DNA from 3 places in the Streptomyces sp. NPDC007088 genome. Region 1 is predicted to be linked to each of the others. Evidence: riboswitches for the same ligand, from Rfam matches in the RefSeq annotation. Region 1 holds a riboswitch; each other region holds the start of a gene.
What was found. A riboswitch is a leader RNA that binds a small molecule or an ion and turns the genes downstream of it on or off. The one in region 1 is predicted to bind cobalamin.

Region 1 (7,353 bases):
CGGACAAACGGAAGGCCCGGAACCCGGCGTTCCGGGCGCCGGGGGCCCGCACGGCCCTCACCCGGTGGCCGCGCTCCACTTCGGGTCACCACAGCGCCCGCCCCAGTTCATCTTCCGTTCACTCGGACTGCTTACGTTCGTCGTGACATTGACGTCCAACAGAAGCCCGGGTAAATGGAACACATCACGCTTCTCCTCGGGATCGTGATCGTCACCGCTCTCGTGTTCGACTTCACGAACGGTTTCCACGACACAGCCAACGCGATGGCCACCACCATCTCGACCGGCGCCCTCAAACCCAAGACGGCCGTGGCCATGTCCGCGGCTCTCAATCTCGTCGGCGCCTTCCTCTCCGTGGAGGTGGCCAGAACGATCTCCGGCGGGATCGTCAATGAACAGGGACTCAAGACAGAAGTGATCTTCGCGGCGCTGGTGGGCGCCATCCTGTGGAACCTCGTGACCTGGCTGCTGGGGCTTCCCTCCAGTTCCTCGCACGCGCTGTTCGGCGGGCTCATCGGTGCCGCCGTCGCCTCGGCCGGGTTCTCCACCGTCAACGGCGGCACGGTCGTCACCAAGATCGTCATCCCGGCGCTGGCCGCCCCGCTGGTCGCCGGTCTCGCCTCGTTCCTCGCGACCCGGCTCACGTACCGGATCACGCGGGGGGTGGACGAGGAGACCGGCCGCAAGGGCTACCGGGCCGGGCAGATCGCCTCGGCCGGACTGGTCTCGCTCGCGCACGGCACCAACGACGCGCAGAAGACCATGGGCATCATCACGCTGGCCCTCGTGACCGGCGACGTGCTCAAGCCCGGCTCGAACCCGCCGCTGTGGGTCATCCTCTCGGCGGGCTGCGCGATCGCGCTCGGTACGTACCTGGGCGGCTGGCGCATCATCCGCACGATGGGCACCGGGCTCACCGACCTGGCGCCGCCCCAGGGCTTCGCCTCGCAGACCGGAGCGGCGACCGTCATCCTCGCCTCCTCGCACCTCGGCTTCTCCCTCTCGACGACGCAGGCGTGCTCGGGTTCCGTGATGGGCGCGGGGCTCGGCCGCAAGGGCGGCCAGGTCCGCTGGTCGACCGCGAGCCGGATGGCCGTCGCCTGGGTGCTGACCCTGCCCGCCGCCGCCGTCGTCGGCGCCGGCGCGGAGTTCCTGACCCGGCAGGGCGCCTGGGGCGTCTCGCTCACCGCGGCCCTGCTGATCGCGGCGGGCGGCTACATCTGGCTGCTGTCGCGCCGCAAGCCGGTCAGCCACCACGACGTGGGCGCGAAAGCCCCCGCCGCCGAACCCTCCGGGGTGGTCACCCAGGCCGTGGCGGCCGTGACCCCGCCACCGGCAGGCGTCCTGAGCGTCCCGGTGCAGCCGACGGCGGCCGAGGCCCCCGACACCCTGACCGCGACCATCGACGCCCCCGCCCCCCGGGCCGACCGCCCCACCGAGCGCGCCGGATCGGGCGCGGCCTGAGCCCGCTGCGGCCAACCGGCCAGAAAGGACCTCGCAGATGCATATCGACTGGGCGGCGCTCGGCTCCGTCTTCGGCGTGAGCCTCGGCATCACCGTGGCGCTGGTGGGCGCGTTCGCGCTCGGTATCGCCGGCCTCTCGCGCGCCTCGCGGACCCGGCGCGCGCAGGCCGCGGGTACGGCCCCCGCGGCGGCGGTGCCCGCCGGCGGGGCGGGCGGCGGCACGCCGGCCCTCCTGCGTACCGGGGCCTACGCGTGCTTCGCGCTGTGCCTGGCGGCCGTCGGGTACGGGATCTACGTCATCGTCGCCTGAGTCCGCGACGCGGCGCCCGCGGCGTCGCGCGCGGGCGGGAGACGCGTGAGGGGCGGGCGGCCGTGCGGGCCGTCCGCCCCTCGCCGTACCCGGCGCTCCGCCGTACCCCGACCCGTACCCGCCCGGCCCGCTGCCGTTTCGCTGCGGCCCAGGTCGGAGGCGGTGTGGGTCTCGGCACATGTCCGTTATGGCGTCAAGTGGGAGTTGACGGGCGTTCTCCGCGCGTGGTGGACTGCCGGGGCCCATTCGGCAGCAGCAGAGGAAGCCCGGTGCGAGTCCGGCGCGGTCCCGCCACTGTGAGCGGAGAGCAGGTCTCTCCGTGAGTCAGGAACTCTCGCTGCCGGACTCCTTCGAACCAGGGCGCGGACCCTGAGTGAGGACACCCGCATGTCCGGCAGCCGCCGTCCCGCTCCGCCCGGAGCCTTCCGCCTCCCGTCCGTCGCACGAGGTGTGACGGCGGACTGACGCCATGCGTGCCGAACGTGTTCTCACGGCCGGCGCCACCGCCGGTCTGCTCGGCGACCTGCTCCTCGGTGATCCCCGGCGCGGCCATCCGGTCGCGCTGTTCGGGCGCGCGGCCTCGGCCGCCGAGCGGGTCCTGTGGCGTGACCACCGGGGCGCCGGAGCCCTCCACACCGCGCTGTGCGCCGGGGGCGCGACCGCCCTCGGGGCGCTCGCCGCGCGGTGGGCGCGCCGCTCCCCCGCCGCCTCCCTCGCCCTGACCGCCGCCGCCACCTGGACGGTCGTGGGCGGCACCTCGCTGGGCCGGGAGGCCCGTGCGATCGGCGCCGCCCTCGCGGCCGGAGAGGTGGAGACGGCGCGGGCGCGCCTGCCCCACCTGTGCGGACGCGATCCGCAGTCCCTGGACGCGGACGGGATCGCGCGCGCCGTCGTGGAGTCCGTCGCCGAGAACACCTCCGACGCCGTGGTCGGCGCCCTCGTGTGGGGTGCGGCGGCCGGGGTGCCGGGGCTGCTGGGCTTCCGCGCGGTCAACACGCTGGACGCGATGGTGGGTCACCGCTCGCCGCGCCACCGGCGTTTCGGCTGGTCGGCGGCGCGTCTCGACGACGTCCTCGGCTGGCCGGGGGCCCGGCTGACGGCGGGCTGGGCGATCGTGTCGGGGGGCCGGCCGCGCGCCGCGCTCACCGCCGTACGGGAGGACGCGCACCGCCATCCGAGCCCCAACGCGGGCCGGGTGGAGGCCGCGTTCGCGGGGGCGCTCGGGGTGCGGCTGGGCGGGACCCTCGCGTACGGCGGCCGGGTCGAGCACCGGCCGGTGCTGAACGGGAGGGGGCGGCCGGTCGCTGTCGCCGACATCGAACGCGCCGTGCGGCTGTCGCGGCGGGTGGCCTGGCTGTCCCTGGCGGCCTGCGCGGGGGCCCGGACCGGCTGGGCGGCGCTGCGGCGCGGGAGGTCCCTGTGAGGGGCGGCGGACTGCTGGTCGCGGGGACCACCTCGGACGCGGGCAAGAGCGTCGTGACCGCCGGGATCTGCCGGTGGCTGGTACGCCAGGGCGTGCGGGTCGCGCCGTTCAAGGGACAGAACATGTCCCTCAACTCGTACGTGACGCGGGAGGGCGCGGAGATCGGCCGGGCGCAGGCCATGCAGGCGCAGGCCGCCCGGATCGAGCCGAGCGCGCTCATGAACCCGGTGCTGCTCAAACCGGGCGGCGACCGCACGAGCCAGGTCGTGCTGCTGGGCCGGCCGGTCGGCGAGCTGAGCGCGCGGGCGTACCACGGGGGACGCCAGGAGACGCTGCTCGGCACGGTCGTGGACTGTCTGGAGCAGTTGCGCTCGCGCTACGACGCGGTGATCTGCGAGGGCGCGGGCAGCCCGGCGGAGATCAACCTGCGCCGCACCGATCTGGTCAACATGGGGGTCGCGCGCGCCGCGCGGCTGCCGGTCCTGGTCGTGGGCGACATCGACCGGGGCGGGGTGTTCGCCTCGTTCTTCGGGACGACGGCGCTGCTGGACCCCGGGGACCAGGAGCTGATCGCGGGCTACCTCGTCAACAAGTTCCGGGGCGACGTCTCGCTCCTGGAGCCGGGCCTCGTGATGCTGGAGCAGCTGACCGGGCGCCGCACCTTCGGCGTCCTGCCCTTCCGGCACGGCCTGGGCATCGACGAGGAGGACGGGCTCGCGGTGTCGCTGCGCGGGGCGGTGCGCGAGTCGGCGGTGAGCGAGCCGTACGGCGAGGACGTGCTGCGGGTCGCGGTGTGCGCGGTGCCGCTCATGTCGAACTTCACGGACGTCGACGCGCTCGCGGCCGAACCGGGCGTCGTCGTGCGTTTCGTGGACCGTCCGCAGGAGCTGGCCGACGCCGATCTCGTGGTCGTCCCCGGTACCCGCGGCACGGTCGGCGCGCTGCGCTGGCTGCGCGAGCGGGGCCTCGCGGCGGAGCTGTCCCGGCGGGCCGCCGCCGGCCGTCCGGTGCTCGGCATCTGCGGCGGGTTCCAGTTGCTCGGTGAGGTGATCGAGGACGAGGTGGAGTCGCGGGCCGGCACCGTCGAGGGGCTCGGGCTGCTGCCGGTGCGGGTGCGTTTCGCCCGCGAGAAGACCCTCGCGCGGCCCTCGGGCAGCGCGCTCGGCGAGCGGGTCGAGGGCTACGAGATCCACCACGGCGTGGCCGAGGTGAGGGGCGGCGAACCCTTCCTCGACGGCTGCCGGGCCGGCTGCGTGTGGGGCACGCACTGGCACGGTTCGCTGGAGAGCGACGGCTTCCGGCGCGCCTTCCTGCGTCAGACGGCGCGGGCGGCGGGGCGGCGTTTCGTGCCCGCGCCGGACACCTCCTTCGGCCGGTTGCGCGAGGAGCAGCTCGATCTGCTGGGCGACCTGATCGAGGAGCACGCCGACACGGACGCGCTGCTGCGGCTGATCGAGGGGGGCGCGCCCCCGGGGCTGCCCTTCGTCCCGCCGGGAGCGCCCGCGCCGCCCGGGGCGCGCGGGTGAGCGGCGCCCGGGGAACCTCCACGAACACAGCCGCCCGTTCACGTACACGACAAGGGAGTTGAGGACGCCGTGCCCACTGTGCTGCTGTTGTCCACCGCCGACACGGATCTGCTCGCCGCGCGGGCCTGCGGGGCGTCCTACCGGATCGGCAACCCCTCGCGGGTCGACCCGGCCGAGGAGCTGCCCGCGCTGCTCGCGGGCGCGGACCTCGCGGTCGTACGGCTGCTGGGAGGTAAGCGCGCCTGGGAGGACGGGCTCGCCGTGCTCAAGGCGTCCGGGGTGCCGACGGTGCTGCTGGGCGGGGAGGCGGTGCCGGACGCCGAGCTGATGGCCGAGTCCTCGGTGCCCGCCGGGGTGGTGGCCGAGGCGCTGCGCTATCTCGTGGAGGGCGGACCGGAGAACCTCGCGGAACTCGCGCGCTTCCTGTCGGACACGGTGCTGTTCACCGGCGAGGGCTTCGCCGAGCCGCGCGGGATGCCCGCGTACGGGGTGCACGGGGCGTACGAGCGGGTCGAGGGCCGGCCCACGGTCGGTGTGCTCTTCTACCGGGCCCACGAGCTGTCCGGCAACACGGGGTTCGTGGACACGCTGTGCGCGGCGATCGAGGAGCGCGGCGCCAACGCCCTGCCGGTGTACTGCGGTTCGCTGCGCGGGGCCGACCCCGGGCTGTACGAGCTGCTCGGCCGGGCCGACACGCTGGTCGCGACGGTGCTCGCGGCGGGCGGCGCGCACGCCTCGGAGGCGAGCGCCGGGGGCGACGAGGAGGCCTGGGACATCGGTGAGCTGGCCGCTCTCGACCTGCCGGTGATCCAGGGGCTGTGTCTCACCTCCTCGCGCGCCACCTGGCTGGCCTCGGACGCGGCGCTCAGCCCGATGGACGCGGCGATGCAGGTCGCGATCCCCGAGTTCGACGGGCGGATCGTGTCCGTCCCGTTCTCCTTCAAGGAGCAGGGCCCCGACGAGGTGCCCGTGTACGTCGCCGACCCCGAGCGCGCGGCGCGGGTCGCCGGGATCGCGTACCGGCACGCGGTGCTGGGGTACAAGCCGAACGCGGAGAAGAGGCTCGGGCTGGTCTTCACGGCGTACCCGACGAAGCACTCGCGGGTCGGCAACGCGGTGGGCCTGGACACCCCGGCCTCCGCGGTGCGGGTCCTCGACGCGCTGCGCGAGGCCGGCTACGGCGTGGAGGGGCACCCCGACGACGGGGACGAGCTGATCCACCGGCTGATCGCGGCCGGCGGGCACGACGTGGAGTGGCTGACCGAGGAGCAGTTGGCCGCCGCGCCCGCCCGGGTGCCGCTCGCCGACTACCGGGCCTGGTTCGACCGGCTGGACCCGGGGCTGCGGGACGGGATGCTGGAGGCGTGGGGCGAGCCGCCCGGCTCGCTCTACGTCGACGGGGACGACATCGTGCTGGCCGCGCTGCGGTTCGGGAACGTCGTCGTGATGATCCAGCCGCCGCGTGGTTTCGGCGAGAACCCGATCGCGATCTACCACGACCCGGACATGCCGCCCTCGCACCACTACCTGGCGGCGTACCGCTGGCTGGAGGCGCGGTCCTCCGAGGGGGGCTTCGGCGCGGACGCCGTCGTGCACATGGGCAAGCACGGCACGATGGAGTGGCTGCCCGGCAAGGGCCTGGGGATGAGCGCGGGCTGCGCGCCCGACGCGGTCCTCGGTGAACTGCCGCTGGTCTACCCGTTCATCGTCAACGACCCGGGCGAGGGGACGCAGGCGAAGCGGCGCGGGCACGCGACGGTCGTGGACCATCTGGTGCCGCCGATGGCGCGCGCCGACACCTACGGTGACCTCGCGAAGCTCGAACAGCTCCTGGACGAGTACGCCGTGGTCTCCGACCTGGACCCGGCCAAGGCCCCGGCGGTGCGGGCGCAGATCTGGACGCTCATCAAGGCGGCCGAGCTCCACCACGACCTGCACCTCGAAGAGCAGCCGGACGACGAGGACTTCGACGAGTTCGTGATGCACGTCGACGGCTATCTGTGCGAGATCAAGGACGTGCAGATCCGTGACGGCCTGCACGTCCTGGGCGGCGGTCCGGTCGGTGAGGCGCGGGTCAACCTCGTCCTCGCGGTGCTGCGGGCCTCGCAGGTGTGGGGCGGTCAGGCCAACGCCCTGCCGGGGCTGCGAGCCGCTCTCGCGGAGCACTTCGGGCTGGTGGAGAAGGAGCTGCTGGCCGAGCCGGGCGCCGCCGTGAAGGTCCCGGCCGGGCTCAGCGCCCTGGCCGAGGGCCCCGCCCGCACCGGCGCCGACGCGATCGACCTGCTGGAGCAGGTGTGCCGCCGTTTCGCGGAGGGCATGGAGGAGCGCGGCTGGGAGCTGTCGGCCGTACGGCCGCTGGTCACCGAGGTGCTGGGCGCCGGACTGCCGGACGCGGTCGCGGTACTGGGCTTCGCGTGCGAGGAGGTCGTGCCGAGGCTGGCCCGCACGACGGACGAGATCGACCACATCCTGCGCGCGCTGCGCGGCGGCTTCGTACCGGCCGGGCCCTCGGGTTCGCCGACACGCGGGCTGGTCAACGTCCTCCCGACGGGCCGCAACTTCTACTCGGTCGACCCGAAGGCGATCCCCTCGCGCCTGTCCTGGGAGGTGGGGCAGTCCCTCGCGGACTC
Region 2 (7,353 bases), on a different contig from region 1:
CGGTCGCGCCCCCGGCCGACTGGCCGGGGGCGCGGGCGCCGTACGGGCAAGCGCCCCGCGCGGCGGATCAGTTGGGCAGGGTCCACTTCTGGTTCGCGGCGCCGGAGCAGGTCCACAGCTGGAGGCGGGTCCCGTTGGCCGAGCTCTTGTTGGTGGCGTCGAGGCACTTGCCGGACTGCGGGTTGACCAGCGAGCCGTTGTCACCGGCGCGCCAGACCTGCGAGCCCGTGCCGTTGCAGTCGTAGAGCTGGACGGTGGTGCCGTTGGCGGTTCCGGCGGCGGTCACGTCGAGGCACTTGCCGAGGGCGCGGAGCGAGCCGTTCGAGGCGACCTCCCACGTCTGCGCGCCGGTGCCGTTGCAGTCGTAGAGCTGCGCCGCCGCGCCGTTGGCGCTCGACGCGCCCGCGATGTCCACGCACTTGCCGCCGTAGCCGACGATCGGTCCCGAGGCGGTGCCGCCCGGCGGGTTCGAGGGGCCCGAGGCACCGCCGAGCCACCGCAGGCCCTGGAGCAGGAGCTTGTTCTGCTGAGCGCTCGCGAAGGTGGAGGAGAGGGCGGTGTTGGTGCTGTAGTTCATCGCGTTGTGGCCGAAGTTGTTGTAGATCATGCGGTAGTCGCGGTTGGTCCACGAGATCGGGTAGTACCCGCTGTACCAGCTCTGGTTGGGGTCCGTGCCGATCGGGAACGTGGACTGGTCCATCGCGGCGAGGACGTCGATCGCCGGGTTCTTCCGCAGGTCGTTCTGCCAGCTGTACCACTCGCTCACCGACGAGGTGATCGTCGAGGGCAGGCCGGCGGTGGCCGCGTGGCCCGCGTCCTCGATCCTCAGCGTCTCCTGGGTCGGGCCCCAGGTGTTGCTGCGGAAGGCGCCGGTGCCGAGGAAGGTGTTGTGGTACCAGGGCCAGTCGCCCGGGTCCGTGTTGAACGCGGCGACGTGGAAGCCCATCCACCCGCCGCCGTTGTCCATGAAAGTCTTGAACGCGGCCTGCTGCGAGGCGGTGTGGGGATAGTTGTCGAGGAAGATCACCACCTGATACTTCGCCAGGTTGGCGGTGTTGAGCTGCCCCCAGTCGGAGGTCGAGGTGTAGGTGAAGCCGTTCGCCGCGCCCTGCTGCGGGAACCAGGCGTTCGCCTCGTGTACGAAGTTGATGTGCGCGGCGTCGTAGGTGCCGTCGTAGAAGGCGAGCACCTTGAAGGGCTCGGCGGCGCGGGCGTCCTGGGCCGGGACGGCCTGGAAGCCGAGGACCACGGCGAACAGGGCGAGCAGCCTGACCAGCACGCGTCCCGGGAACGCGGCCGTACGGGTGGGGGGCATGGGGGAAGAACCTCCTGCGCGGGGCGAGTCGGGGGCAGAACCCCGCATCAGGATTCAAGGGTTGAAGTCGTGTGCACGTCAATACACGCGTCGGCATTAGTCCGGACCAGTCGTCGCCGGTCGCTCGTCCTGCCCGCGTCCAGCGCCCTCGCGGGGTCCCCCGTCGTCCCCGCCCGCCATACCCCGCGCCAGGCCGACTCGTGCCCCGCCCCGGCCGGACCGGGGCGGGGTGGAGGCGGTGGTCCGGCCCGCCTCCTCGTACCCGAGCGAGGGTTTCCTCGTCGCGAGCCGGAGTCCTCAGGGGCCGACGCGGCCCACTGACGGCCTCAGGAGCGGTCGGTGTCGCGCAGGTACGCGCCGAGACGCTCGACGGCCGAGGGGTTGCGCGGGCTCTCCACGAGGTCGGCGTAGTCGAGCGTGAAGATCCGCCGGTGCTTGATCGCGGAGACGTTCCGTAGCGGCGGGTACGAGAGGAGGAACTTCTTCTTCTGCGCCGCACTCGTCGAGCCGTAGTCGTTGACGACGATGACGTCCGGGTTCCGCTTCACGACCGTCTCCCAGCCCACCGTCGTCCACGAGTCCTTGAGGTCGTGCAGGAGGTTGACGCCGCCGGCCTCGCTGATGATCTGCTCGGGCGCGGCGTAGCGGCCGGAGGTGAACGGCTTGTCCTGGCCGCTGTCGTAGAGGAAGACCGAGGGCCGGTCCGTGTCCTCGGGGGCCTGGGCGCCGACCGCGGCGACCGCCGCCTTGTACCGCTTGATCAGCTTCTGGGCGCGCTTCTCGACGCCGAAGATCCTGCCGAGGTTCTCCAGGTCCGTGTAGAGCGCGTCGAGCGGCGGCATGATGCCGCGCGAGGTGCTCGTGCTCGCGTTGCGGCAGGACTCGGTGAGCAGATACGTGTCGATGCCTTCCTTGTGCAATTCCTCCGGCGTGAGCGTGTTCTCGTTGAAGCCGTAGTTCCAGCCGGCGAAGACGAGGTCGGCGCGGGCGTTGAGGGCGATCTCCTTGGTGACGCGGTCCTTGGCGAGCCACTTCACCTTGTCGTAGGCGTCCTCGTACGGCAGGCCGTCGGTCGAGCCCTTGTCGGCGGGCATGACGTATCCGGCCATACGGTCCTCCAGGCCGAGCGCGAACATGAGCTCGGTGATGCCGACATCGTTGGTCACCACCCGCTCGGGGCGCTTGTCGTACGTGACCTTCTTGCCGCAGTTGGTGACGGTCACCGCCTGCGAGGTCGCGGCCTTGTCGTCGGAGGAGACGTTCGCGCCGCAGCCGGTCAGGGCGAGGGCGGCGGCGAGGCCGGACGAGGCGGTGGACAGGAGCTTGCGCACGGGGGGCCTTCCAGTCAGGGGTGTCGGGGGGCGAGCGGATCGAAGAGGAACTGGGCGGCGCCGGTTTCGGGGTGGCGTACCCGGTGCGCCCGGACGTGGAAGACGTCGGCGAGGAGGGCGGGGGAGAGGACCTCGTCCGGGGGGCCCGAGGCGACGACGCGGCCGGCGTGCAGGACGTGCAGCAGGTCGCAGTGGGCGGCGGCCAGGTTCAGGTCGTGCAGCGCGGCCAGCACGGTCGGGCCGCTGCCGCGGACCCGGCGCAGCACGTCGAGCTGGTGGGCGATGTCGAGGTGGTTGGTGGGCTCGTCGAGGACGAGGACGCGCGGCTCCTGGGTGAGCGCGCGGGCGATGAGGACGCGCTGCTTCTCGCCGCCGGACAGCGACAGGAAGCCGCGCGCGGCGAGGTGCGCCACCCCGGCCTGTTCCAGGGCCCGCGCACAGATCTCCCGGTCCCGTGCGGCGGTGCGTTCGCGGTGGGGCAGGCGGCCCATCGCGACGATCTCGGTGACCGTGAAGTCGAAGTCGGCGGCCGACTCCTGGGGCAGCGCGGCGAGAAGCCGGGCGGCGGCCCGGGGTGTCATGCGGTGCACGTCCTCGCTCTCGATCCTGACGACCCCCGCGTCGGGGCGTCGCGCCCGGTACACGCAGCGCAGCAGGGTGGACTTCCCGCTGCCGTTGGGCCCTACCAGTCCCACGAAGGTGCCGGCGGGAGCGTCCAGGGTGACCTCGTCGATCAGCCGGGCGCCCGCCACCTCGACCGAGAGACCTTCGACGTCGAGTCGCACGTCTTCTCCTTCACATCAAGCCTTGGCACGTGCACGGGTACGGGCGGTGGGGCGGGAGGCGTGAGCTTCAGCGTCCGGGGAGCGCGTTGCCCCCGCGCCGCATGAGGAGCAGGAACGCGGGCACACCCAGCGCCGAGGTGACCACCCCGACGGGCAGTTCGGCCGGGGCGAGCAGCACCCGGGACAGCACGTCGGCCCACACGAGCAGCACCGCCCCGGCGAGTGGCGCGACGGCGAGTACCCGGGCGTGCGAGGCGCCCACGAGCATGCGCACGAGGTGGGGGACCATCAGCCCGACGAAACCGATCGCGCCGCTCACGGCGACGACGGTGCCCGTCACGGCCGCCGTGACGACGAACAGCTCGCGCCGCAACCGGTGGGGCGGCACGCCGAGCGCCGCCGAGGTCTCGTCGCCCAGGGAGAGGGCGTCGAGCGCGCCGGCCCGCAGCCTGAGCCACAGCCAGCCCGCCACCACCGTCGCGGCCGCCAGCGGCACCTTCGGCCAGGTCGCCCCGCCCAGGCTGCCGAGCAGCCACATCATCGCCGCCCGTGCCGCCTCGCCCCGCTCGGCGCCGAAGACCATGACGGTGGTGACCGCCTGGAAACCGTAGGCGAGGGCGGTGCCGGTCAGGACGAGCCGCAGCGGGCTGAGCCCGAGCGGGGAGCGGGCCACCAGATAGACGACGAGGGTCGCGCCGAGCGCCGAGACGAAGGCCGAGAAGGAGAGCGCCCAGACACCGAGAGAGGCGAGCGCGCCGAACAGGATGACCGCGTTGGCGCCGACGGCGGCGCCCGAGGAGATCCCGAGGACGAAGGGGTCGGCCAGGGCGTTGCGCACCAGCGCCTGTACCGCGACCCCGACCGAGGCGAGTCCCGCCCCGACCACGGCGGCGAGCACGACACGCGGGAAGCGGATCTCCCACACGATGGTGTAGTCCGCGGCGTCGTCGGTGCCCAGGTTCCCGCCGCTGAGGCCGGCCCACAGGAGCCGCAGCACCTGCCCCCAGCCCGTGCCCGTCGCGCCGAGCCCGACCCCGCAGGCGAGTGAGACGGCCAGTGCGAGTGCCAGCCCGACGACCAGCGGCGCAGTGGGTGTGCGTTCCCGTGGGACATCCGCGGGGGCGGTGGGGGCGGTGGTGCGGGACACGGTGGCGCACATCCTCCGGGGTTGACGCCACCGGTGGAGTACGCAGGGCACCAGAAGGGCCCGGGGGCTCTGGGGGTCCTGCTCGCAGTCCGCGGCGAGCGGTTGACGGGTTGCACACCTGCCGCGGGCGATCGGGCTCGCGTGACCTGGACGGACCACGCACACCGTTGCGGGACAGCGCCGGACTCGCACCGGCTTCCCCCACGAGAGGCACCAGCAGCGTAGCAAGCCGGGGGCGGCGGCCGACCGGGCGGATGGCGCTCGCCCGGGGGAGCGGCGGTCCGGCGAGGGAGTGGGGCGGGCCGGCCGGTGCTCGCGCGAAACGGCGGTCGCGGCGAGGGCGAACGCCATGGAGGCGAGACGCGTGGTGCGGACGCCACGAGAACGCCGTGCGGACGTGTACGCGCAACTCCCCGGGAGGCGGGGACTGTTCTTTCCTTCCCCGGTCCGCGCCCCCCGCGCCCCGCGTACCGCCTTCCCAGCAGGCGGTTACGGGGACGGACGGAGCGCTCCGAGGGGGTGGCGGCGGGCACCGTCCGAGCGGGCGGCTGTGTGACAGCTGTTGACAATCACATGACATGCTTGAAAACTCTGATCGCCAGCTCGCACGAGATCGACTGAACAACTCAAAAAACTTGCGTAGCTGACGCAAAACATCAGCACATGACTCTGTCTACCCCCACAGAACAGAGGGCTTCATGACTCTCGTGACCAGGAAGCACACGCGGCGACTCAGGAGAAGGCTGCTCGGCGGCGTGCCGGTGGTGGCGCTGCTGGCCGGCGGTCTGCTGCCGGCCGCGCCCGCGGCGGCGCAGATCCCGGCCGACCGGGACGTCCGTGCCGGGGCGGCGGCGCAGGGCGCCACCGTTCCGTATACGGAGTACGAGGCGGAGAACGGGACCTACGAAGGGACGCTGCTGAAGGCCGACGCCAAGCGGACCTTCGGCCACACGAACTTCGCGACCGAGTCCTCCGGGCGGTCCTCGGTACGGCTGGACGGCACCGGGGACTACGTCGAGTTCACCTCGACGGTGCCGACCAACTCGCTCGTGGTGCGCAACTCGATCCCCGACGCGCCCGGTGGTGGCGGTACCGAGGCGACCATCAGCGTGTACGCCGACGGGAAGTTCGTGCAGAAGCTCGACCTCTCCTCGCAGCACAGCTGGCTGTACGGCAACAGCGACGACCCCGAGTCGCTGACCAACACCCCGCAGGCGGACGCCCGCCGGCTCTTCGACGAGGCGCACACCCTGCTCGACAGGAGCTACCCGGAGGGCACCACCTTCCGGTTGCAGCGCGACGCGGACGACTCCGCCTCGTACTACGTCCTCGACCTCGTCGACCTGGAGCAGGTCGCGCCGCCCGCCGCCAAGCCCGCGGAGTGCACCTCGATCACCGAGTACGGGGCGGTCCCGGACGACGGGAAGGACGACACCGAGGCGCTGCAGGCGGCGGTCACCGCCGACCAGAACGGTGACACCGACTGCGTGTGGATCCCCGCCGGGCAGTGGCGCCAGGAGCAGAAGATCCTGACCGACGATCCGCAGAACCGGGGCCAGTACAATCAGGTCGGCATCAGGGACGTCACCATCAAGGGCGCGGGCATGTGGCACTCGCAGCTCTACACGCTCACCCAGCCGCAGGACGCGGGTGGCATCAACCACCCGCACGAGGGCAACTTCGGCTTCGACATCGACGACAACACGCAGATCTCGGACCTGGCCGTCTTCGGCTCGGGCCGGATACGCGGCGGGGACGGCGGCGCCGAGGGCGGCGTCGGGCTCAACGGCCGCTTCGGCAAGAACACCAAGATCTCCAACGTCTGGATCGAGCACGCGAACGTCGGCGTGTGGGTCGGCCGGGACTACGACAACATCCCCGAGCTGTGGGGACCCGGCGACGGCGTCGAGTTCAGCGGGATGCGCATCCGGGACACCTATGCGGACGGCATCAACTTCACCAACGGAACCCGTAATTCGACGGTCACCAACTCCTCGTTCCGCACGACGGGCGACGACTCGCTGGCGGTCTGGGCCAGCAAGTACGTCAAGAACCCGGCGACCGACGCCGGACACGACAACACCTTCTCGAACAACACGATCCAGCTGCCCTGGCGGGCCAACGGCATCGCGGTGTACGGCGGTCACGACAACACCGTCGAGAACAACCTCGTGTACGACACGATGAACTACCCGGGCATCATGCTCGCCACCGACCACGACCCGCTGCCCTTCTCCGGGCGGACCCTGATCTCGGGCAACGGCCTGTACCGCACCGGCGGTGCCTTCTGGGGTGAGGCGCAGGAGTTCGGCGCCATCACGGTCTTCCCGGCGAGCCAGGACATTCCCGGGGTCGTGATCGAGAACACCGACATCCACGACTCGACGTACGACGGCATCCAGTTCAAGAACGGCGGCGGCAACGTCCCGGACGCGAAGATCACCGGTGTGACGATCGACAAGTCCAACAACGGTTCCGGCATCCTCGCGATGGGCGGGGCGCGCGGCAACGCGACGCTCTCGGACGTCACGATCACCGGCTCCGCCGAGGGCGACGTCGTGATCGAGCCCGGATCGCAGTTCCAGATCACCGGGGGACCCGCTCCCGGCAAGAAGTGACCCGCGAGTGAAAGGGAGGGGGTGCCCCGGGGACCGAGTCCGGGACACCCCCTCCCGCGCGCCGTTCCCGGCGGGCCGCGGCGGGCGGCGCGTCGGCAGCCGTCCCGGCCGGAAGGCCGCGCCCGCGTTCGGAGGCGTTCTCGGCCGGTCAGAGATA
Region 3 (7,353 bases), on a different contig from region 1:
CTCGGCGTAGCACATGTGGGTGTGGATCTGGGTGGCCGGGCCTGCGCCGCCGGTCGCCAGGCGGAAGGACTCGGTGGCCCAGTCCAGGTAGGCGGGCCGGTCGGCGGCGCGCAGGGGCAGGGTCTCGCGCAGGGCGGGCTCGTCCACCTGGATGACCGGGGTCCCGGCCGCCTCCAGGTCGCCGACCTCGTCGCGCAGGGCGAGGGCGACCTGTCGGGCGGTGTCGCCGAGGGGCTGGTCGTCGCGGACGAAGGACCAGGCGAGCATCGTGACCGGGCCGGTGAGCATGCCCTTGACCGGCCGGTCGGTGAGGGACTGGGCGTACGTGGTCCAGCGCACCGTCATCGGCTCGGGGCGGGAGACGTCGCCGGCCAGGACCGGCGGGCGGACGTAGCGGGTGCCGTAGGACTGGACCCAGCCGTGCTGGGTGGCGAGGTAGCCGGTGAGCCGCTCGGCGAAGTACTGCACCATGTCGTTGCGTTCGGGTTCGCCGTGCACCAGCACGTCCAGCCCGGCCCTCTCCTGGAAGGAGACGACTTCCCGGATCTCGGACCGGATGCGGTCCTCGTAGCCGTCCGTGTCGATCCGTCCCGCGCGCAGGTCGGCGCGGGCGGTACGCAGCCCGGTGGTCTGCGGGAAGGAGCCGATGGTGGTGGTCGGCAGCAACGGCAGCTTGAGACGGGCGCGTTGAGCGGCTGCCCGCTCACCGTAGGGCTGCGAGCGACGGGTCTCGGACTCGGTGACGGCGCCGGTTCGGGCGCGTACGGCCGGGTCACGGGTGAGGGGCGAGTGCGCGCGGGAGGCGAGATCGGCCCGGTTGGCGGCGAGTTGTGCGGTGATCGCCTCCGTACCGCCCGCAAGCCCCCTGGCGAGGGTGACGATCTCGGCGGTCTTCTGCCGGGCGAAGGCGAGCCAGCGCAGGATCTGCGGTTCGATCTCCCGCTCGGCCGAGGTGTCGAGCGGGACGTGCAGCAGGGAGCAGGAGGCGGACACGTCGACCCGCCCGGCCAGGCCGAGCAGGGTGCCGAGCACGGCCAGCGACCCGCTCAGGTCGTTGACCCAGATGTTGCGCCCGTTGACGACACCGGCGACCAGGCGCTTGCCGGGCAGGCCGCCCACGGCGGCGAGCGCGTCGAGGTTGGCCGCCGCCGACTCGGTGAAGTCCAGGGCCAGTCCCTCCACCGGCGCCTTGGCCAGGACCGGGAGGGCCTCTCCGAGGCGGTCGAAGTAGGAGGCCACGAGCAGCTTGGGGCGGTCGGTGAGGGCGCCCAGTTCACGGTAGGCGCGTTCGGCGCCGTTCAGTTCCGCCGGGGTGCGGTCCTGCACGAGGGCGGGCTCGTCGAGCTGCACCCACTCGGCGCCCGCCGCCCGCAGGTCGGCGAGGATCTCGGCGTACACCGGGAGCAGCCGGTCGAGCAGGGTCAGCGGGTCGAAGCCGGACGGCGCCCCGGGCGCGGGCTTGGCGAGCAGCAGGTAGGTGACGGGGCCGACGAGGACCGGCCGGGCGTTCAGGCCGAGTTCCAGGGCCTCACGCAGCTCGGCGACCTGTCGGCCGGAGTCCGCGCTGAACACCGTGTCCGCGCCCAGCTCGGGAACGAGGTAGTGGTAGTTGGTGTCGAACCACTTCGTCATTTCGAGCGGTGCGAGGTCCGCGCTGCCGCGCGCCATCGCGAAGTAGCCGTCGAGCGGGTCGGCGGCCACCGCCGCACGGTGACGCTCGGGGATCGCGCCGACCATGACGCTGGTGTCCAGGACGTGGTCGTAGTACGAGAAGTCCCCGGTCGGTACCTCGTCGATCCCGGCCTCGGCCAGCTGCCGCCAGTGGGCGCGACGCAGCCGGGCGGCTGTCGAGTGGAGCGAGGCGGCGTCGACCCGGCCCTTCCAGTAGCCCTCGATCGCCTTCTTCAGTTCCCGGTTCTGGCCCTGACGGGGGTAGCCGTACACGGTGGACCGTGCTGCCGCGGCTGCGGACTTGGGGGTCACGGAGATCTCCTTCGCGAGACGAGTCCCTGAATCCCGGGGACGGCACGCGAGCGCGAAGGGGTGACGAACCGGGCGGTGTGCCTCACGTGCCGGGCACGCGCGACTCTCCGCCGGGTATGTACGCCGACCCGCCCACGAGGTCACCGGGATGTCCGCGCACGAGCCGGTCGTACGCGGGCAGTGGCAGGTCTTCGGACTCGCGGGCCCGTCCTCTCGGGGGAGGACACCTACTGGCCGTCGCTTCCCAGGTCCCGTACGCCGGGGCCCAGTGCGTATGACGGCGGTCGTTCCCGCTCACCGCTGCGGGGCAGTCCCGGATTCCCACCGGGTTCCCTCTTGCGACGCCTCCCGCCTGGCGGACGGGGCGAACCAGCTGCGCCGACCAGCCTACGGTGCGCCACGGCCGCGCGGAGCGCCACGTCCAGCATGCGGATGGTGCGGGTGGCGCACGTCGGCGTGGCGAACGCCGCCGGCAGGACACGCCCGGGGGAGGGCGCCGCCCGCGGGCACGGTCAGGAGGCGGCCGGCGGCGTCCGGTCGTCGGCCGCCGCCAGACGGGCGGTGAAGTCGTCCGCGAAGCGGGTCAGGAGGCGGCCGAAGGTCCTGCGGTCCTCCTCCTCCCAGTCGGCGACCGCCTCGGCGAACCAGCCGAACAGGGTGCTGACGTACCGGGCGGCTCCCGCGGCGCCGGAGTCGGTCGGCTCGATGAGGCTGGCCCGCCGGTCCAGCGGGTCGCCGACGCGCCGGACCAGATGCCTGCGCTCCAGCTCCTTCACCTGCCGGGTGATGTGCGGACCGGCCATCTCCATGCGCTGCGCGATCTCTCCCACGCGCAGGGGACGGTCGGCCATGTGCAGAGTGAGAAGGACCGACAGGGCCGGCCGGTCCAGCCTCAGGTCCACGGACTCCATCGCGCGCTCGGTGAGCCGGCCCCGGCTGAGGGCGTTGCTCAGCCGCATCAAACGGGGCATCACCTCCCGGCCCAGGGCCTCGTCCGCCGGCACGGTAGGGGCGTCGCCCTCGGGGAGGGGTGGTGGAGTGCTCATCCTCGCCTCACTTGCCTACCTAAAGTAGGTATCTATATGGTGGTGGAAGCGGCACGCCCGGGGGGGCGTCTCCGCCCAAAAAGGATACCTAAAGTACGCATCATTGAGCGTACCGAGCACGGCTGGGAGAGCGACCCCATGAATCACCACGCCCGAAGGACCGTCCTCATCTCCGGTGCCAGCATCGCCGGACCGGCTCTGGCTTACTGGCTCGACCACTACGGCTTCGAGGTCACCGTCGTGGAGAAAGCGCCGTACCTGCGGGCCGGCGGGTACCCCATCGACATTCGCGGGACGGCGATGGAGGTCGTCACCCGCATGGGCCTGCGTCCGCGGCTGGAACGGGCCCACGTGGACAGCAGGCGGATCTCCTTCCTCGATCAGGAGGGGGCGCTCCTCGCCGCCGTACGCCCGGAGGTGGTGACCGGCGGTGTAGAGGGGCGTGACCTGGAGGTGCGCCGCGGGGATCTCGCCGACCAGCTGTACGCACTCGTGCGCGACCGCGTCGAGTTCGTCTTCGGCGACTCCATCGACACCCTCACCGAGGGCCCCGGCCACGTCGAGGTGAGCTTCCGCGGCGGCGAGCGGCGCACCTTCGACCTCGTCGTCGGCGCCGACGGACTGCACTCGAACACCCGCGGTCTGGTCTTCGGGCCCGAGGAGCGGTTCCACCACTACCTCGGCCACTGCTTCGCCGGCTTCACCCTGCCCAACCACCTCGGACTCTCGCACGAGGGCCTCGCCTGGAACGCCCCCGGCAGGGCCGCCGTCCTCTACGCCACCGATCCGCAGGCCCCCGTGTACGGCTTCCTCAACTTCGCGCGGGACGAGGCGCCCTACAGCGCCTTCCGCGCTCCCGAGGCGCAACGCGACCTCGTGGCGGCGCAGTTCGAGGGGGACGGATGGGAGGTCCCCCGTCTGGTGGCCGCCATGCGCGCGGCTGACGACCTCTTCTTCGACGTCGTGAGCCAGATCCACCTGCCGTCCTGGCACCGGGGCCGAGTGGCCCTGGTCGGCGACGCCGCCTACGCCCCGTCCTTCATGTCCGGCCAGGGGTCGAGCCTCTCGCTGGTCGGCGCCTACGTCCTCGCCGGTGAACTGGCCACCCACACCGACCACGGCGCGGCCTTCACCGCCTACGAGCGGGTCATGCGCGAGTTCGTGACCAGGAACCAGGCGCTCGCCACTTCGGGAGGCGCGACCCTGGTGCCCCGCACCGCGCCGGAACTGGCCCGCCGCAACGAGGCGTTGCGGTCCGCACCCGGCCTCCTCCCCGCCGCGGGAGGTGAGGAGGCCCACACCGCTCTGACGCTGCCTGAGTACCCGGCTCGTTGAGCGCGCGCCCCTCTGCCCTCCCGGGGGGTGAGGGATGGCACCCGGTCTCGCGTGCAACCGGACCGCCGCCCACCGTCGCAGAACACGAAGGGCAGCCACCGGCGGTCGGCGCGGGAGTCCTGGGCGGGGCGCCGGTGCCCCGTCCCGTACCTCGCAGCCGCGCAGGTGTGGGGCCCCGAAGCCCCCGTAGCGCGGGACGCGACGGTGAGCGCGCGCACGGTGGCGATCCGTCTGACCCCGCGGACCGGTACCGTCATCGCGCCCGAGACGCCCCCTCGGACCGGTCGCGTCCTTCTGGTCCTTCGTCGTGGCCCCGGGGGAGTTCGGGTCGAGGCACAGGCCCCTGCTCGTCCTCGGCCCGCTCCTCGTCCTCGTCCTGTGCGTGGTGCCCTCCGGTCACCGGGGCGATGCCGGCTCCCCCCGGACGTACCGTCGCTCGTTGCCCGAACGTGTCCGCGCACGAAGTGGGGCGAGAGCTCCCGTGAGCGATGACAAGAAGGTGTACACGCCCTCCCGGCCACGGGAGCCGGGCGGCCGGTGCCGGATTCTGGGCGGGTTCGCCACCGGCGGCCGAACGCTGGAGGCGGGCTTCCGGATCGCGCCGCCGTTCCGGGCACTGTCGGCCGCCTCGTCCCGCGGTACAAGGGCCGACGGCCGTCTGCGCGTCTCGACGCGTCACCAGGGCGGGCCGCTGTCCACCGAGGACGCCCCCACCCGGAGCGTCGACCGGGTCGGGAAGCTCGCCCCGGCGAGGTGGTCGGTGCCGAGATCGACCAGCTCGCCCCCGGTGGGGCCCGTCCTCCGCGTTCGAGGCCGGGGGCCGGAGCCAGCCACTTTGTCCCCTCACGGATAAAAGTTCCGGACTGATGCGTCAAAAAGGTTCCTGGGCGAGGGAAATGCCATTACCTTCCTGACCTGTACCGGACAACAAGGACGCGTGCGCCTCCCTCCCTCGGCGCCCGCGTCCCCGGCGCGACGGCGCGCGCCTGTGCGAGACCACTCAGTCCCGTTGACTCCACGGAGGACGCGCGTGCACAGGAGACTCACCCGACCCCTAGCGGCGCTCGCCGGCACCCTGCTCGCCACCGCGGGCGTGTTCACCGTCCAGCAGACCCCAGCCGAAGCGGCCCCCGCGGCGCCGGAGTTCCAGCAGGTCACCCTCGCCAAGGGAGTGGCCGAGACGGGCGAGCCGATGACGCTGGCCGTGCTGCCCGACCGATCCGTCCTGCACACCTCGCGGGACGGCACCCTGCGCCTGACCGACGCGGCCGGCACCACCGGAGTCGCCGGCAAGCTGGACGTCTACTCGCACGACGAGGAGGGCTTGCAAGGTGTCGGTGTCGACCCCGCCTTCACCACCAACCGCTTCGTGTACCTCTACTACGCACCGAAACTCTCCACCCCCTCCGGAGACGCCCCCGCGGACGGCTCGGCCGCCGACTTCGCCCCCTTCGACGGTGTCAACCGGCTCTCCCGTTTCGTCCTGAGGACGGACGGCACCCTGGACACCGCCAGTGAGAAGAAGGTCCTCGACGTCCCCGCGAGCCGGGGGCTGTGCTGCCACGTCGGCGGCGACATCGACTTCGACGCGCAGGGCAACCTGTACCTCTCCACCGGGGACGACAGCAATCCCTTCGCCTCCGACGGCTACAGCCCCCTCGACGAGCGGCCCACCCGCAACCCCGCGTACGACGCCCAGCGTTCGGCGGGGAACACCAACGACCTGCGCGGCAAGGTGCTCCGGATCAAGGTCAACGCCGACGGAAGCTACTCGGTGCCGGCGGGCAACCTCTTCGCCCCGGGCACCGCGAGGACGCGGCCCGAGATCTACGCCATGGGCTTCCGCAACCCCTTCAGGATGACCGTCGACAAGCCCACCGGCACGGTCTACCTGGGTGACTACGGCCCCGACGCGGGCACCGCGAGCGCCACCCGGGGGCCCGCCGGACAGGTCGAGTTCAACCGGATCACCAAGGCCGGCAACTACGGCTGGCCCTACTGCACCGGCAAGAACGACGCCTACGTCGACTACGACTTCGCCACCTCCACGTCCGGCGCCGCCTTCTCCTGTGCGGCGCCCAGGAACACCTCGCCGCACAACACCGGCCTGACCGAGCTGCCCGCGGCCCAGCCCGCCTGGATCCCGTACGACGGCGGCTCCGTCCCGGAGTTCGGCAGTGGCTCGGAGTCCCCCATGGGCGGTCCGGTCTACCACTACGACGCGGCCTCGACCTCCGAGGTCAAGTTCCCCGAGAGCTACGACGGGGACTTCTTCGCCGGTGAGTTCGGCCGTAAGTGGATCAAGCGCATCGAGCAGGCCGGCGACGGGACCGTACAGTCCGTCAACGCCTTCCCCTGGCAGGGCACCCAGGTCATGGACATGGCCTTCGGTCCCGACGGCGCGCTGTACGTGCTCGACTACGGCACCGGCTACTTCAACGGGGACGAGAACAGCGCCCTCTACCGGATCGAGAACGTCACCGGCGGCCGCTCCCCGCTCGCCCAGGCCTCGGCCGACCGCACCTCGGGCAAGTCCCCGCTCACCGTGCGGTTCTCCTCGGCGGGCACCTCCGACCCCGACGGCGATCCGCTGACCTACGCCTGGAAGTTCGGTGACGGCGGTACGTCGACGTCGGCCGGCCCCACGCACACCTACACCGCCAACGGTCAGTACACCGCCGAGCTGACCGTCTCCGACGGCACCGGCCGGACGGCGACCGCCTCCGTCACGGTGACCGTGGGCAACACCGCGCCCACCGTGAAACTGGAACTGCCCGCCGACGGCCGGATCATCGACCCGGGCGCCGCGGTGCCGTTCAAGGTGACCGTCACCGACCCGGAGGACGGCGCCGTCGACTGCTCGAAGGTCAAGGTCACCTTCATCATCGGCCACGACAGCCACGGCCACCCGCAGACCTCGGCGACCGGGTGCTCCGGCACCGTGCAGACCATCGCCGACGGCGAGCACGATCCCAACGCCAACATCTTC

Region 2: another riboswitch for cobalamin. It lies ahead of ACFYMP_RS20680 (FecCD family ABC transporter permease); the one in region 1 lies ahead of ACFYMP_RS00265 (cobalamin biosynthesis protein).
Region 3: another riboswitch for cobalamin. It lies ahead of metE (5-methyltetrahydropteroyltriglutamate--homocysteine S-methyltransferase); the one in region 1 lies ahead of ACFYMP_RS00265 (cobalamin biosynthesis protein).

The regions. Positions count from the first base shown of each region.
Region 1 covers NZ_JBIAFO010000001.1:50,398-57,750, forward strand. The annotation lists gene ACFYMP_RS00255 (anion permease) at 175-1,464, shown strand; gene ACFYMP_RS00260 (hypothetical protein) at 1,502-1,774, shown strand; cobalamin riboswitch at 1,985-2,129, shown strand; gene ACFYMP_RS00265 (cobalamin biosynthesis protein) at 2,244-3,197, shown strand; gene ACFYMP_RS00270 (cobyric acid synthase) at 3,194-4,723, shown strand; gene cobN (cobaltochelatase subunit CobN) at 4,793-7,353, shown strand, end outside.
Region 2 covers NZ_JBIAFO010000012.1:158,704-166,056, reverse strand. The annotation lists gene ACFYMP_RS20695 (ThuA domain-containing protein) at 68-1,315, opposite strand; gene ACFYMP_RS20690 (ABC transporter substrate-binding protein) at 1,642-2,646, opposite strand; gene ACFYMP_RS20685 (ABC transporter ATP-binding protein) at 2,661-3,431, opposite strand; gene ACFYMP_RS20680 (FecCD family ABC transporter permease) at 3,499-4,590, opposite strand; cobalamin riboswitch at 4,687-4,811, opposite strand; gene ACFYMP_RS20675 (right-handed parallel beta-helix repeat-containing protein) at 5,277-7,196, shown strand; gene ACFYMP_RS20670 (TolB family protein) at 7,345-7,353, opposite strand, start outside.
Region 3 covers NZ_JBIAFO010000004.1:134,998-142,350, forward strand. The annotation lists gene metE (5-methyltetrahydropteroyltriglutamate--homocysteine S-methyltransferase) at 1-1,983, opposite strand, end outside; cobalamin riboswitch at 2,169-2,321, opposite strand; gene ACFYMP_RS08545 (MarR family winged helix-turn-helix transcriptional regulator) at 2,496-3,029, opposite strand; gene ACFYMP_RS08550 (FAD-dependent monooxygenase) at 3,168-4,364, shown strand; gene ACFYMP_RS08555 (PQQ-dependent sugar dehydrogenase) at 5,395-7,353, shown strand, end outside.